DNA from 4 places in the Aerococcus sp. Group 2 genome. Region 2 is predicted to be linked to each of the others. Evidence: predicted binding sites of a transcription regulator. Region 2 holds the regulator's gene; each other region holds the start of a gene.
The links. Region 2 encodes Rex, which represses fermentation and respiration genes when NADH is low (regulators of the CRP and FNR family bind a similar motif). Its sites were predicted from a motif close to TTGTGAANTANTTCACAA; they were not measured.

Region 1: the regulator Rex is predicted to act here: its motif matches at 2,627-2,644, upstream of adhE (bifunctional acetaldehyde-CoA/alcohol dehydrogenase).
Region 3: the regulator Rex is predicted to act here: its motif matches at 2,947-2,964, upstream of pdhA (pyruvate dehydrogenase (acetyl-transferring) E1 component subunit alpha).
Region 4: the regulator Rex is predicted to act here: its motif matches at 1,926-1,943, upstream of JFU01_RS00225 (FAD-binding protein).

What each region holds. Positions count from the first base shown of each region.
Region 1 is NZ_CAJHPA010000008.1:5,665-9,881, reverse strand. It holds gene JFU01_RS08660 (hydroxyethylthiazole kinase) at 20-859, shown strand; gene thiD (bifunctional hydroxymethylpyrimidine kinase/phosphomethylpyrimidine kinase) at 846-2,294, shown strand; gene adhE (bifunctional acetaldehyde-CoA/alcohol dehydrogenase) at 2,699-4,217, shown strand, end outside.
Region 2 is NZ_CAJHPA010000002.1:346,542-350,758, reverse strand. It holds gene JFU01_RS03920 (ABC-F family ATP-binding cassette domain-containing protein) at 1-1,896, opposite strand, end outside; gene JFU01_RS03915 (redox-sensing transcriptional repressor Rex) at 2,131-2,775, shown strand; gene JFU01_RS03910 (co-chaperone GroES) at 3,139-3,408, shown strand; gene groL (chaperonin GroEL) at 3,488-4,217, shown strand, end outside.
Region 3 is NZ_CAJHPA010000002.1:111,262-115,478, forward strand. It holds gene JFU01_RS02870 (dihydrolipoyllysine-residue acetyltransferase) at 1-650, opposite strand, end outside; gene JFU01_RS02875 (alpha-ketoacid dehydrogenase subunit beta) at 703-1,689, opposite strand; gene pdhA (pyruvate dehydrogenase (acetyl-transferring) E1 component subunit alpha) at 1,692-2,795, opposite strand; gene def (peptide deformylase) at 3,236-3,814, shown strand; gene coaBC (bifunctional phosphopantothenoylcysteine decarboxylase/phosphopantothenate--cysteine ligase CoaBC) at 3,884-4,217, opposite strand, start outside.
Region 4 is NZ_CAJHPA010000001.1:36,129-40,345, reverse strand. It holds gene JFU01_RS00225 (FAD-binding protein) at 32-1,846, opposite strand; gene JFU01_RS00220 (sensor histidine kinase) at 2,003-2,920, opposite strand; gene JFU01_RS00215 (hypothetical protein) at 3,015-3,911, opposite strand; gene JFU01_RS00210 (ATP-binding cassette domain-containing protein) at 3,901-4,217, opposite strand, start outside.

The DNA.
Region 1 (4,217 bases), on a different contig from region 2:
GAGTAAGAGAGATGAGTCAATGTCTAAAAAAATAAGCATTCCCTTTGCGAAATATAGCCAGCAGGTCAAGGCCAAGGCCCCGCTGATCCAAGTGTTAAATAATTATGTCACCATTCATGATGTGGCCAATGTGATTTTGGCCAGTGGTGGGCGTCCCGTGATGACCGATAACTTACCTAATAGTCAGGATGTGGTCAAGACGGCTGACCTCTTGCTATTGAATGCCGCTAGTCCCAGACCTAATCAGGAATTGTTGGACCTCGCCGCCACAGCGAAAAATGACCACCATCCCGTGGTCTTAGACCCAGTGGGGGTTTCAGCTATGCCGTCTAAATTAAAGCTCTGTCAAGAGCTGATTGACCGGGGTCTAGTAAGGGCGGTAAAGGGGAATGCTTCGGAAATTCGAAGCCTCCTCTTTGAAAAAAGCCAAGGATCTGGGGTCGACCTGGGTCCTGGAGACGAGGTAAGCTTAGCCAATCTGGCTGATTTTGCTCCGGACTTTAAAGCTTATGCCCAAGAAAAAGGAATTATCCTAGCCATGTCAGGCCCGATTGACTTAGTGACTGACGGCGAGCGGCTGGCAGTCATTGAAAATGGCCACCCCTGGATGGCTTCCTATACGGGATCAGGTTGCCAGTTAAGCGGCGTCCTAGCTAGCTTTTTAGCCGGTAATCCGGATGAGGATCCTTTTTACCTAGCTACAGCGGCCATGATTAGCTATGGGGTGGCGGGAGAAATCGCTGCTCAAGTGCTCCAGCCTTATGAGGGTAATGCCACTTATTCTAACCGGGTGATTGACCAGGTCTTCTTATTAGAGGCCAAAAAATTAGAAAGGAGAGCCAAGTATGACATTCAATAAAAATGATTTATTGGTCTATGCCATTACGCCCGACCGCTTTGACCATGACGAATTAATCCAGCAAGTCAAAGAGGTCTTAGCAGGAGGGGCGACGATTTTACAGTTACGTTTGAAGGACCATCCCTTTAAAGACCAAGAGGAGAAGCTGGATCTAACTAAAAAAATCAAAGCCCTCTGCCAAGAAGCAGGTGTCCCCTTTATTATCGATGATGACTATGAACTGGCCCTGGCGGTAGATGCTGACGGCCTCCATGTGGGAGAAGATGACCTGCCAGTCGACCAGGCTAGAGAACTGCTCGGCCCGGGAAAAATTATCGGGGCTTCGGCTAAGAGTTTGGATGCCGCTCTAAAAGCCCAGGCGGCTGGTGCAGACTACTTGGGAGTTGGCGCCCTCTATCCGACCCAGTCTAAGGCCAATGCCCAAGGCACTAGTCTGACTACCCTGAGAGCTATTGCCCAAGGGGTGAATATTCCCATTGTAGGCATTGGTGGGATTAGCTTAGATAATATGGCCAATTTACGGGACCAGGGGTTGGCCGGGGTGGCTCTGATTTCTGCTTTATTTAAGGCGGAAGACCCCTACCAAGCGACTCAAGAAATCCGTAAAGCTGCTGAAAAACTTTTTAAACTCCAAGCCGTCCTGACTATTGCCGGCTCAGATTCCAGTGGGGGAGCTGGTATTCAAGCGGACCTCAAGACCATGCAGGCTAATGGAGTCTTTGGCATGAGTGCCATTACTTCAGTGACCGCCCAAAATACTAGGGGTGTGACCGGGGTCTATGACCTCAGTCCCGAGGCCTTGGCTAGCCAACTCCAAGCTGTCTTTGACGATATTCCTCCGGCTAGCGTCAAGATTGGCATGGTCTCCCAAGTAGATTTAGTGAAGGAAATTGCCAAAGCTCTTAAAAACTACCAGGCTAAACATGTCGTAGTAGACCCAGTCATGGTCGCAACGAGCGGGTCCAACTTGATCCAAGACCAAGCCGTACAGGTCTTGGCTGACCAGGTCTTCCCCCTCGCTTGCTTAATTACTCCCAATATTCCTGAAAGCCAGGTCTTAGCGGGACAAGACATCCATTCGGCAGCCGATATGGAAGCCGCCGCTAAGAAAATTAGTCAGACCTACCAAGTCGCTGTCCTCTGTAAGGGGGGCCATCGGGTGAATGATGCTAATGATGTCCTGGTTACCCATGAGGGCGAGGTCCACTGGTTTAAGGGCGAGCGGGTTGATAACCCCAATACCCATGGCACCGGCTGTACGCTATCCAGTGCCATTGCCAGCAACCTAGCCAAGGGGGATGACTTAGTTACTGCCATTGCTCGGGCTAAGACCTATCTCAGCCTGGCCCTTAAAGACCAATTAGATCTAGGTCAGGGGAGTGGCCCCTTGAACCATGGCTTTGGCCTCTTGACTTATTACCCCAGTGACGATTAATTGCCTTAACTTCCCTTAGCAAATAGTTCCTAGTCTTTCAACCCTTCCACGAGGCTAGACCTGCTAGGGGAAGAGTATCTGTACACCGATAAGGGTCATGATAGCTTGTCATGGCCTTTTTTCTATATTTGGGAAAAGTGGGGAAACTGTTTTTAGCATAGAGCATATTTCTTCTGATATTGTGAAAATAAACACATATTTTCTCTTTTTAATTAAAATATAAAAATATTATTTCGAAAGTTGTAAGCGATTACAAGGTTAAATTACTAATACTTCAGTGATTGTAAGCGGTTATAGCTAAAAAGAAAAACAAAAAATAACTTGCTTTTTGTTTGTGAATAACTTAACATAATAGCCATAAAGATGAAAGTCATTAAAAATCAAAGGAAAGGTTAGGAAGAACAATGGCTAAAGGAAAAGAACAAAAAGTAGATATTCCACAATTTATCGATGAGACAGTGGCTAAGGCTAAACAGGCCTTAGATGATTTTATGGCTTTAGACCAAGAACAAATCGATCATATTGTCACCAAGGCATCGATTGCTGCCTTAGACCAACATGGGGTCTTAGCGAAACATGCCGTTGAAGATACTGGACGGGGTGTGTTTGAAGATAAGGCAACCAAGAACTTATTTGCCTGTGAACATGTGACCAATCATATGCGCCACTTAAAAACAGTAGGTATTATTGATCGTGATGAGGCCAAGGGATTGACCTATATTGCTGAACCGGTCGGGGTAATTTGTGGGATTGTCCCTACTACCAACCCAACATCGACAGCAATCTTTAAGTCCTTGATTTCCTTGAAGACCCGTAATCCAATTGTCTTCTCCTTCCACCCTCAAGCGCTGGAATCTTCCATCCATGCGGCCAAGGTGGTGCGGGACGCAGCGATTGCGGCAGGGGCACCTGAAAACTGTATCCAATGGATCGATCCAAAACATGCCTCGATGGAAGCCACCAATTTACTGATGAACCACCCTGATGTCGCTACTATTTTAGCCACTGGGGGATCTGCCATGGTTAAAGCTGCTTATTCTTGTGGGAAACCTGCTTTGGGTGTGGGACCAGGGAATGTGCCTGCCTATGTTGAAAAAACGGCCAACCTCAAGCAAGCCGTGAATGATATTGTCATGAGTAAGGCCTTCGATAATGGGATGGTTTGTGCTTCAGAACAAGCTGCTATTGTTGACAAAGAAATCTACCCCGACTTCATTAAAGAAATGAAGTCCTACCATGTTTACTTTGTCAACCAAAAGGAAAAAGCCCTCTTAGAAGAATTCTGCTTTGGGGCTAAAGCCAATAGTGAGGCGGTTGACCAAGCCAAACTCAATGCCGATATTGTCGGGAAATCAGCGGTTTGGATTGCTAAAGAAGCTGGCTTTGAAGTGCCAGAAGAAACCGTCATCCTAGCAGCAGAAGTTCCTGAAGTGGGGCCTGCTCAACCCCTTACCCGAGAAAAATTATCCCCTGTCCTAGCCATCTTAAAAGCTGAGACGACCGAAGATGGGATGGCCAAAGCTGAAGCCATGGTCGAGTTTAATGGTCTAGGTCACTCCGCCGCCATCCATACCAATAACCATGACTTAGAAATCGAATACGCCAAACGGGTGAAAGTGGCCCGGGTCATTGTCAATGCGCCGTCAACCTTTGGGGGAATTGGGGATGTTTATAACTACTTCATTCCTTCCTTAACCCTAGGCTGTGGGTCTTATGGACATAACTCTGTAGCTGGTAACGTGGGACCTTTAGATTTGATTAATATTAAACGAGTAGGGGAGCGGCAAAATAACATGCAATGGTTTAAAGTCCCTCGGGTTTACTTCGAAAAGAATTCCATTAAATACTTACAAGAATTAGACCATGTGGAAAGGGTATCGATTATTTCTGATAAAGGCATCGCCAAACTCGGCTTTGTCCAAA
Region 2 (4,217 bases):
TTCTTCTTGTTGGGCTTGTTTATCTTTAAGAGATTGGTCGAGTTGGTTTAATTCATAGTAATTTTGTAAAATATCAGGATCAGTCATTTTTTCTTGGATCTCTGCTATTTCTTCATCTAAGCCTTCAATACTTGCTTCAATTTTTTCGCTTTGTCGTTGGAGTTTTCTTTCTTCTTTTTGGCGTTCCTTACGATTTTGATAGGCTTGGGCGGACTGGCTGGGTGCTGGCTTTTCTTCAGTAAGACTGTCTTGATTTTCTTTGTTTTCTTCTTCTAGCCGCGCTTCCTGCTCGGCTTTTTTATTGAGATAATAATCATAATCGCCCAGGTAGAGAGTGGAACCCTCCGGACTGATTTCAAGCACTTGGGTGGCAATTCGATTGATAAAGTAGCGGTCGTGGCTGACAAAGAGCAAGGTTCCATCATAGGCAATCAGGGCATTTTCGAGAATTTCCTTAGAATCGATATCTAAGTGGTTAGTTGGTTCGTCCAATACCAAGAAATTATCATGGTTAAAGGAGAGTTTGGCGAGGGCAAGCCGGGCCTTCTCCCCTCCACTCAGCATGGCAACAGATTTTTCCACGTCTTGTCCGGAAAAGAGAAAAGACCCCAGGATGGTACGAATGTTTTCCTCGTTAATGGTCGGATGGTCATCCCAAAGTTCGTGGAGGACATCCTTATTGCTGTGGAGTTTGGCTAATTCTTGGTCATAGTAGCCAATAGTCACGTTGGCGCCATAGTGAATTTCCCCTTTGATGGCGGGAATTTCTTGGATAATGGTTTTTAAGAGGGTAGATTTACCCACGCCGTTGGGCCCCACTACTGCGATAGCTTGTTGCTTTCTAACATCCAGTTCAATCGGATAGGAAAGTAAGTGATCATCGTAACCAATGCCTAAGTGGTCGGCAGTAAGGACCACATTGCCACTAGACTTGTCGGTTAGAAATTGAATGTGGGGACTTTTTTCGTCTTGCTTAGGCTTTTCGATTTTGGGCATCTTTTCGAGTTGCTTACGCCGACTCTGGGCCATCTTGGTGGTTGAAGCCCGGACCAGGTTACGAGCCACATAGTCTTCTAACTTGGCGATTTTCTTTTGTTGTTTATCATAGGCCTTTTGCCAGCTTTCTAGGCGAACAGCCTTTTCTTTGAGGTAGAAGGAATAATTCCCCTTATAATATTCCATACTGTGTCCAGTCATTTCATAGGTTTCATTGGTGACATGGTCTAAGAAATAACGGTCGTGGCTGACGATCAAAAGGGCTCCAGGATAGGAAGGTAGGTAATTTTCTAGCCAGGTTAGGGTTTCAATGTCTAAGTGGTTGGTGGGTTCGTCGAGGATGAGAATATCGCGCTTTTCAAGGAGGACCTTGGCCAGGGCTAGTCGCGTTCGTTGACCACCAGATAATTGATTGATAGGTTTGTCGTAATCTGATTCGGGAAATTGAAAGCCGTGGAGGACCATGCGAATCTCGGAATCATAACCGTAAGCATTGCTTTGGTTGACTTCTTCTTGTAATTGATCATAGCGTTTGAGGGCCTCTTGGTAGCTTGCTTCATCCTGGGCATCGGCCAAGTCTTGAGCGGCTTGCTCGGCATGGTGGATGAGGGCGATGGATTCTTTAAAAACCGACCGCATTTCTTCATAAATTGTCCGTTGACTGTTTTCAATGGCGGCATGTTGGTCCATGTAGGCAATGGTCTTGCCCTTAGCCCGAGTGACTTGCCCTTGGTCAGGCTCTTCAATCCCTGCCAACATTTTGAGTAGGGTGGATTTGCCGGTACCGTTTCTACCGACTAGGGCAGTACGACTATTATCTTGGATGGTCATTTGGACATCTTGGAAAAGAATATCGGAGCCAAAACGTCGCATGAGTTTTGATCCTTGTAATACAATCATTGGATCCTTTCCTCCTAAATCGTTTATTATTGTCTTCACTAGTGTATCATATTTTATCGATAGATATTTTTTGGCTTTGTGAACTTTCCCTTAGAAAGGGGCGGAATTATTCACAAAGTTTTAAAATTAATGAAAATTAGCCAAAAAGATTTATGTGATTTTTCACAAAGTTCTTTCCATTTTATGATTTAGGTGATAAAATGTATTTGATATCTTGTGAAAAGGAGTGGAAACATGAAGGAAATTCCACGTGCAACGGCTAGGCGGTTACCGCTTTATTACCGTTACTTGCATAATTTTAAGAATATGGGTAAGACACGGATTTCTTCCAGTGAACTCAGTGAGGCGATCAAAGTGGACAGCGCCACTATTCGTCGGGATTTCTCACATTTTGGTGCCCTAGGGAAGCGTGGTTATGGCTATGATGTTGAAGCTCTATTGGACTTCTTTAGTCGCCAACTCTACCAAGACCGCCTCACCACAGTGGCTTTGATCGGGGTCGGTAATTTAGGGAACGCCTTATTAAATTATAACTTTAAACGGACCAATAATATCCGGATTGGGGCGGCCTTTGATATTAATCCTGAGATTGTAGGAACCGTCCATAGTGGGGTACCGGTTTACCCCATGAGTGAATTAAAGGAACGGATTCAAGAAATGGAAATTCTGATTGCTATTATGACCGTTCCGGAAAAGGTCGCCCAAGATACCGTGAGTGAATTAGGTGAAGCCGGTATTCAAGGCATCTTGAACTTTACGCCGGTGGTTTTAGATGTTCCTGAAGATATTCATGTCCAAAACGTCGATTTAGCCAATGAGCTGCAAACCTTGATTTACTATATTGGTAATCGAAATGGCAACAATAAAAAGAAAAATTAGTAGAACTAGCAGAAGTTAGCAGAAACCTGACAGAATGATCAGGTCTAACTTATGCCAGTCGCTTAGTAAAGCTCTCTTCAAGTGAGGGCTTTTTTCTTGTCATCAATAGTAAAAATCAAAGAATAAAGAGTTTAATCTAGCGTTATATTTTCTGGTTTCAAGCATAATATACTTTTTAAATGATATTTTATACTTTTAAAGTGATAAAAAGAAAAAAGGTCAAAAAAAGTCAACGAATTACTTGATTTATATCTGGAAATGTTTTACTATAAACATTGTAAGTTAGCAGTCGGAGATGATGAGTGCTAACAAATCGTTAAAAGTGTTATTAATTAGTATGTGAAATTTGGAGGGATATTTTAAATGTTAAAGCCGTTAAATGAACGTGTGATTATTCAAGTCCAAGAAGAGGAAGAAAAAACCGCTTCTGGCATCGTTTTACCATCTGCTGCTAAAGAAAAACCTCAAGTAGGTCAAGTGGTAGCCGTTGCTGATGCTACTGATGACTACACCCCTCAAGTTAAAGTGGGCGACCAAGTTATTTTTGAAAAATATGCAGTAAGCGAAATCCGCTATGAAGGGGAAGATTACCTCATCATTAAAGAAAAAGATTTAACTGCTGTAGTTGAATAATCATTGACTGAACTTCGACAATCAACAAAAAACATTGAATTCTCGATCATGCTTAGATTTAGAATAGGAGATAGATAGAATGGCCAAAGATATTAAATATTCAAGTGATGCAAGACAATCTTTAGTAGAAGGTATTGATAAATTAGCTAATACCGTGAAAGTGACCTTAGGACCTAAGGGACGTAACGTTGTCCTAGAACGTAGCTACGGGTCTCCATTAATCACCAATGACGGGGTGACCATTGCTAAAGACATTGAATTAGAAGATCACTTTGAAAATATGGGAGCTAAATTAGTTTCTGAAGTCGCTTCTAAGACCAATGATGTTGCTGGTGACGGGACAACTACCGCTACCATCCTAACTCAAGCCCTCGTCCATGAAGGTTTCAAAAACGTGACAGCAGGGGCAAATCCTGTGGGCATTCGTCGTGGGATGGATCAAGCTATCCGCAAGGCAGTAGAAGCCTTGAAAGAAATTTCTGTTCCAGTGAATGCTAAAGAATCCATTGCTAACGTTGCGGCAATTTCTTCCGGCGACCAAGAAGTAGGTCAATTAATTGCTGACGCTATGGAAAAAGTAGGCCAAGATGGTGTTATTACCATTGAAGAATCACAATCCATGGACACTGCCTTAGATGTTGTTGAAGGGATGCAATTTGACCGCGGTTACTTATCCCAATACTTTGTAACCGACAATGATAAGATGGAAGCTGTTCTCGATGATCCTTACATCCTTCTCACTGATAAGAAGATTTCTAATATTCAAGATATCCTTCCATTATTAGAACAAATCGTACAACAAGGTAAAT
Region 3 (4,217 bases), 240 kb from region 2:
GCACCGGTTGCTCCTTCATTGCCTTCGTCAGCTTTTTCAAGTTGAGCTGGAGAAGCTGGAGTTGAAGATGGTGCTGAGCCTTCGCTGTTATGTTCTGGTGAGTCGATTTCAGCAAGAACATCACCCACATTGGCTACTTCACCGGCAGGCACAATGATGTTCTTAATGGTACCAGCAACTGGCGCGTAAACTTCTTCTACGGATTTGTCATTTTGAATTTCAACAACCGCAGTATCTTCAGTGACTTCGTCGCCTTCACTGACTAACCATTCAGCGATCTCACCTTCGGCCATTCCTTCACCAACATCTGGTAGGCGGAATTGGTAATAGCCGGTGCTTGCGTTAGCTGAAGGAGCTGAGGCTTCTTCATTAGCTGGAGCTTCAGAGGCTGTATTATCACTTTCTGGTAAACCTTCCCCTGAGAAGTCAATCAAAGGTTCCCCAACGATAGCTACGTCACCTTCTTCAACGTATAATTTTTCAATTTTACCGCTTACAGGTGAAGCGATTTCTTCAACAGATTTATCATTTTGGATTTCAACAAGAACATCTTCTTCTTGGACGGAGTCTCCGACAGCAACGTGCCAGCTAACAACTTCGCCTTCGCTCATGCCTTCACCGACGTCTGGCATATTAAAAGTATATGTCATCTTTTTTCATCATCCCTTCTTAGCTTAAGTGATTCAATAGGATTACTTATTTCTAGAAATTAACTGTGTTCTTAACTGCTTCTTTGATGTCATCAGCATTTGGCAACCAGTCATTTTCTGCTAAACCAAATGGGTAAACTGTATCAGGAGCTGATACGAATTCAATTGGTGATTCTAGAGAAAGAATGAAACGTTGAGAAATTTCAGCGATCACATTGTTACCTGCACCAGCTTCACGTTGAGCTTCTTGTACCATGACAACACGGCCGGTTTTTTCAACAGATTTACCAATGGTTTCATAGTCAACTGGTGAAATCGTCCGTAAGTCAATGACTTCAACAGAAATATTTTCTTTTTCTAATTCTTCCGCAGCCTTAAGCGCTTCACGTACCATGTAACCATAAGCGATCACAGTAACGTCAGAGCCTTCACGAGCCACATTGGCTACACCTAGAGGAATGGTATATTCTTCTTCAGGAACTTCTTCACGGAATGAACGGTATAACTTCATGTGTTCAAGGAATAAGACTGGGTCATTGTCACGAATTGCTGAAGCAAGTAAACCTTTAGCTTCATAAGGACTTGATGGCACAACCACTTTCATCCCTGGGGTTTGGACAAAGAGACCTTCTACTGAGTCCGCGTGCATTTCAGGTGTGTGAACCCCACCACCAAATGGTGAACGAACGGTAATTGGGAAGTTACGGGTTGCTCCATAACGGAAGCGGTAACGTGACATTTGTCCAGCTAAGGAGTCCATCACTTCAAATACGAAAGCGAAGAATTGGATTTCCATGATAGGACGGAAACCTTGGAGACAAAGTCCGATTGCCATACCACCAATACCAGATTCAGATAGAGGCGTATCACTTACACGGTCTTCACCATATTTATCATATAAACCTTTAGAAGCACGGAACACACCACCGTTTTTACCTACGTCTTCACCGAAAAGTAAAATTTTATCGTCACGAGCCATTTCTTGGTCTAACGTTGCAGTGATGGCTTCTACCATTGTTTTTCCAGTTCTCTTGGCCATCCTTATTCACTCTCCTTCGCTTCATATTTTTCAATTTGTTCTTTAATATTTTGTCCTGGTTCTTCAAACATATTCTTCAAGAAGTCAGAAACTTTTTGCTTAGGTGCAGCTTCAGCTTTCTTGATGGCTGCTTGAACTTCTTCTTTAACGCTTTCGACATAGTCGCTTTCAGTTTGTTCGTCCCAGAGACCTTTTTCTTCTAGGTATGCACGGAAACGAATAAGTGGTTCACGACTGGTCCAGCTTTGGATATCTTCATCGGTACGATAAATCTTAGGATCGTCACCGGAAGTGGAGTGAGCACCGAGGCGGTTGGTAATGGTTTCAATTAAGACTGGTCCGTTACCTGCTGCAGCCCATTCACGTGCTTGTTTAGCTACCGCATAAACTGCTAAGGCATCGTTACCATCCACTTGAACACCTGGCATACCAGCTGCAACGGCTTTTTGTGCTAAGGATTTAGCCGCTGATTGTTTTTGACGTGGGGTGGAAATCGCAAAACCATTGTTTTGAATGAAGAAAACAATTGGTGCTTTATAGCGACCAGCATAGTTCCAAGCTTCATATGAGTCCCCTTGACTTGAACCACCGTCACCAGTGTAGGTGTAAGTGACATTCTTAGAACCATTTAATTTTTGACCAACAGCATTACCCATACCTTGGATAAGTTGGGCCCCAATAATAATTTGTGGAGGCATTGCATGGAAGTCTTCTGGATAATCATTTCCTTCAACGTGTCCACGAGACCAATGGAAAGCCTTATCTACTGGTAATCCCTTAGCCACTAATTGTGGAATATCACGGTAACCTGGGAATAGCCAGTCATCTTGTTCAAAGGCATAAGAGCTAGCCATTTGTGAAGCTTCTTGTCCATAAGTTGGCGCATAGAAGCCTAAACGTCCTTGGCGAGCAAGTGCCATTGAGCGTTCGTGTAAGGTTCTTGAAAAGACCATCCGTTTCATTATTTCTACAAGTTGGTCGTCAGTTAAATCTGGCATAATGTCAGGGTTAACGACTTTCCCTTCCTCGTCTAGTATACGAACCATTTGGAACTGTTCGTCAATACCAGCAAGTTGTGCTTGATAATCTACTGGTTGTTTTGCCATCTGTACACATTCCTTTCTGTAAAGAAAATATTTTGCCATGCCTTGGCATTGGCTTATTCACCCTTCACTTCACTAATTTATCATGGAAAGGAAGCGAATTCAAACAATTGAGGTCAAATCCTAACTTTCTATATTAGAACAGTTGCTTTATTTGTGTAAACGTTAACATGTGCGTAGTGAGTGATTTCCTAAAAGTCTGGCTAAAGTACTTATATAAAGCCATTTTCCAAAATAATACAGGTGTTTACAACTGTTATAATACTGTTACAGTTTAGCAAGGAAAGCGCTTACCTTGTGAAATTTTTATTAATTAAGCGATACATTTATTGTTCTGATTCGATGATTTATGGCCTTAAAAAACGGCGAGATCCTTTTGACTTATTTGCTGTAATTTGAGAAAATGAATTAAAATATAAGATAGTTAATGGAGGATAAGCTGTATGTACTTAATGGATGACATAACCCGTGATGGTAATCCAGTTTTACACCGTGAAGCAGACACCATCACTTTTCCCTTAAATGAAGCGCAAAAACAAGCCGCTCATGATATGATGGAATACCTGTATAATAGTCAAGATGAGGAAAAGGGCCCTGAACTTGGTCTCCGCGCTGGTGTAGGCCTCGCTGCCCCTCAAGTAGGTATCGGCGAAAAGATGATCGCCCTTTTGGTTCCTAATATCGAAGATCCTGATTCCGATGAAGAGATTATTTTAGAAGGGGTTATGGTCAATCCAAAGATCATTAGTCATTCCGTAGAAAAAGTTTGCCTCAGAGAGGGCGAAGGCTGCCTCTCAGTCGATGACGATGTGTCCGGTTATGTGCCCCGCTACGCTCGCATCACTATTACTTACGATGACCTGGAAGGCAATCACTTTAAGAAACGTTTCAAAGGCTATCCTGCCATCGTCTTGCAACATGAAATCGACCACCTTGACGGTCACCTCTACTACGAGCGAATTAATAAAACCGATCCATATTCCTTGGGCGAACACACCTATCTTTTAGGTGATGAGTTTTAATCCTTGACCAAGAAAAAAAGGACCTAGCTGATCCAGCCATTAAATTGGCTTGGAGCTAAGTCCTTTTTCTTATGCATTCAATTCTTGGGCAATTTGGGCAAAGATTCCTCCAGCAATCATCATTTTATCGGCTTGAGGCAAGGATCTTGCCCCCTTTTGACTAATGATGGTAACGGCATTATCTTCGCTAGAGAAACCGATGGCTTGTTGACTCACGTCATTAGCCACAATCATATCGATGCCCTTGGCGGCTAATTTCTTCTTCGCATAATTAAGCACATGGTTGGTTTCCGCTGCAAAGCCAACCAAGAAGGTGCCATCCTGGGAAAGACTCTTGAGAATATCAGGATTTTCTACCAGGCTAATTTGTAAGTGGTCCTGGTCAGTTTCCTTATTTTTCTTG
Region 4 (4,217 bases), on a different contig from region 2:
ATAAATTTAATTTTCAGTATTATTAACTTTTTTATTCTTTACTCTTAGCAATAGCATCAGCTACCGCTTCTTTAAGGGCATTGGAACTTAAGGTAGCGCCAGAAATGCCATCAGCATCAGTTGAATTAGCGGCAATCATGGCTTGAGGCAGTTCTGAAAATACTTCGTGACCTTGTTGTTCACTTTCATTGTGATTAAGGACAGTGATTTCTCTTAACTTATCCCCTTCAAGAGTCACCAGCACATTCAGTTCATCTCCCATTCCTGAATGACTAGTCCCCAGGTATTGATTATCTTTTAATTGGAGGTCTTTAGTGGCAGTTCCTTTGTCTAAGTCACTTTGGAGGTTAGCGCTCTGCGTTTCTCCTGCCCCTTTTAACTCAGGTTTTGGTTGGTCTTTTTCTTGAGCGGCGTTTTCACCTGCAATCTTACCAAAAATCAGACATTCAGCGATATTCATTCCCCCTTGGTACATGCCCGGAGTAATCCCACCCAGTTCACCAGCACCGTAAAGATTAGGAATGACTTGGCCATGACTATCTAAAATTTCCGCTTTAGAGTTCCGACGTGGTCCCCCTTGGGTATTTAACATAGTTTGTACGATCGGAATAGCGTAATAAGGACCTTCCGCATCAAAAACCGTCATAGTATCTGCTGACCGACCATAAGTGTAGTCCTTGCCTATTTCAGCAAAATGATTAAAGTCCGCAATTGTAGCTTCCAAAATTTCACTATCAAGATCTAATTTCTGAGCTAATTCAACTAGGCTATCGGCCTTGACTGCTGCTTTGGCATAATCGACAAAAAGGCCATCCGTTTGGGTAAGTTCTTCATACTTCTTATGGTCAAAGATAATATATGGTTTGGCTTGTCCTTGAGGGACCCGCCAAATTCCATGATTATAGATATGACCATGGCGGTTTGCTTCATCTTCCTTGAAATAACGCGTTCCGTCGTCCCCAATGACTAGGATACTGCCGTGGGTCAAAGGTTGGGTACCAAAAGCATGTAAGGTGGCCCTTTCTCCAGCTGGGACATCAAAGGCAGTGCCGTGATACATGCCCAAGGATTCATAGTTAGCCATATGCCAGAGGTCAGCCCCGACTTCAAGTGCCATAGTTACCCCATGGCCTTGGTTATATAGTCCACCTAAGGGAGCCAGACGACTTTCATTGAGATAGTCTTTAACCATTTGCGGGTTGTTTTCAAAACCACCTACAGCTAAGACAACCCCATTTTTAGCTGCGATATTAATGGTTTGACCCTGGCGTTCGACTTGTACCCCAAGAATTGCTCGAGTATCAGGATCTTGGAGGAGGTGTTGAGCGGGTGATTCGAACCAAACATCGATGGAATCGGCCCGATCTACTACCTTTTGCCGCAAAACCTTCCACAAGGCAGCGTCAAAGATCCCCTCATGAACGGTAAGGAAGTTATAAGTTTCTACACCTTCAAATTCTGGATATTCATAAACTGCTGATTCGAGTGGAAACTTATCAAAATGGTCTTTGATACTATAAGGTTCAACTTCTAAATAATCACGAACGTAGTCTTCCATATTAACCAAGCCATCAATATAGGTTGATTTTACTTCTTCGTCTAAATCCATACCCGCCATCAGTTCATCATAATATTTGTGCATGGCTTCCTTATCATCAGCTGAACCAATCAATTGGGCACAATAGCGAGTGTTGCCCCCTTCATGGCCATTAGGAGCGGAATCGACTAAGAGCACCTTAGCTCCCCCGTCACTAGCAAAACGAGCCGCTGTCGCTCCTGCTCCACCAAAGCCGAGGACAACCACATCATATTCCGCTGCGTAGGTCGTTTGTTCATTCACTAACATCTTCGATCTCCTTCCTTTGTCGCTTATTTAAAAATCCGCGTAAGAATACGCTTACATTTACATTCTAAGTATACTATTCTTGTGAAGAAAATAACAGAATTTCTTCTTAAAGAAAGATTTCCATTAATAAAGCACAAATATAAAAAGTGACGAACACTAGCGGCCGTCACTTTCACTCTCTGCTTCAAACAGAATCTCAGAAAAATCTAAACTTATGATAAATTGCTCTTCTTGAACATCCCCTGCCATCTTTATCCCCATCTTCTTGGCAGCGGATTGAACAATATTAAGACCTAAGCCAGAAGCTCCCGACTGACGATAGCTCTGTCCTTGCTGAAAACGTTGGAAGAGGTCTGATACTGAACGAGATAAGAGATGCGTTAAGTCATTTTTAATTACCAAGAAACCTTTTTCATCCAAGCTGATCTCAACTTTTTTATCACCATGAACAAGGACATTCTTGATTAAATTCTCAAATATCCGTTGTAAGAGATGACTGTCTCCCTGAATATAGAGGGCTTGATCTGGCAAGGAAAAGTCCAAGTCCATCCCCTTATCTTGAAAACTATTGTAATAGGCTAGAAAATGGTTGACTAGGTTTTCCTTCAAATCGATTGTCTCTAGGGCTAATGGATAGTCATCGTCTTCAATTTTCATATAAGTAAAGAGCTGGTCCAGTAGTAGGGTCAAGCGGTCTAAACGTTCAGATAAATTGGCCAGGTAATGCTTGCGCTCAGTTTCTGAATCGGATTCATCCAAGAGTTGGAGGTACCCCTTTATGGAAGTCAGTGGGGTACGGACGTCGTGTGAAAGATTCAACAAAAGCTCTTGTTGCAGACGGTCTTTCTTCTCTAAAGCCAACCGTAATGTACGTTCCTTGGTCAGGCTGGCATTAATATTTTTCGTAAGTTGGTCAAAGGCGGGGCTATAGAGTCGCTGTCTAATCAGTTGATTAGTCTCCCGTTGATTAATCTCCTCTAATTGTTGACTGAGATAGACAACTTCCTTTTGGCTAAGATAGAGCATTAACAAGAGACCAATAATAATTGCTAAAGCGATAATCAAATAAAGCACCAGACTCACCCTTTTCATTTTTATTCAGTATAAGCAAAAAGCTCTGGCCTTTCTAGAAGTAAAATAGAAAGAACGCAGAGCTTTAAAACAAGCATCAATGGTCAAAGTGAAAATCCATTTTTTCAATACGGTGATAATTAAGTAAAGTGACTAAAATAATCTGACTGAGGGCTAAGGCCAGAAGTTCTAAGAACTGGCCACTTTGGCTAAATTCTATGCCTTCATAGCGGATAAAGAAAAGCCACTTAGCTAATGGGAGCTGGAGCCATTCACCGATAAAAGCGATTAAAGAGGACAGCATTCCCACGGATATCAGGGCCCCAATCAATACGCTCACAGTCCGACTTTGACTGAGGAGCGTGATTGAAGAACAGATCGCCATAATCATCAGCAAAAGACATTCAATGAGGAGAAAGTGTTTACCTAATGTAAGGAAATCTAAGTCGGTAAAGGCTTGACCTGAGAGATAATGCGTTATCACCCCAAAAACTAGCCCCAATAGTAAGGAAAGTAGTCCATAAATTAAAGCTAGGCCAAATTTGGCAAACAGCCAAGACCTGCGCGCATTTTCTAGGGGCAGGAGGTTCTTCAAGTAGCCCGAAGAGAAGTCTATTCCTAAGAAGAGGACAAAGAATATCCAGGAAAACTTACCCATGTTCATCATGAAGGACCAAGCGGCGCGATCCACTTTAAAATTAGCATAGGCTTCCTGGTGAAAAACTTGATAGGCCTCCTCATCCAAAGTCGGACTAGGCACAGGTTCAAATTCAATCCCTGCCTGCTCATCAGCTGGCTTGGTGGCTTTCTTCTCATAGTTTGCCTGGTCTTGGTCTTGCTTTTGCTTATAGACTTGGTAGTCTTGCCCATAGCCGTAGTGTTGGGTGGCATGGTAGCCAATGCCCCCTATAAGAAACATCAAGCAAATAATCACATAGAGAGCGGGACTTTTAAGCATTTTCCTCAGGTCAAAACGGATAAAATTAAGCATCATTCCCACCCCCAGTCAATTGCATATAGTAGTCTTCCAAGGAATTTTCCGAGTAGGCGAAGCTTTCAAATAGTATTCCTGCGCGTATGAGGCTATGGGGGATTTTTTCGGCTTGATCTAAGTATTCATAAATATAAAGGGTGTGGTCATCGACGACTAAGAAGTCCTTAAGGTCAAGATTTTCTTCCAAGTAGGCTAGGACGGTTTTGAGATCATGACTCCTTAAGACTAATTTATTGCGATTTTCTTTTTCTAGTTCTTGCCTACTCACTTCTTTAACCAGACTCCCCTGGTGGATGATGCCGATCT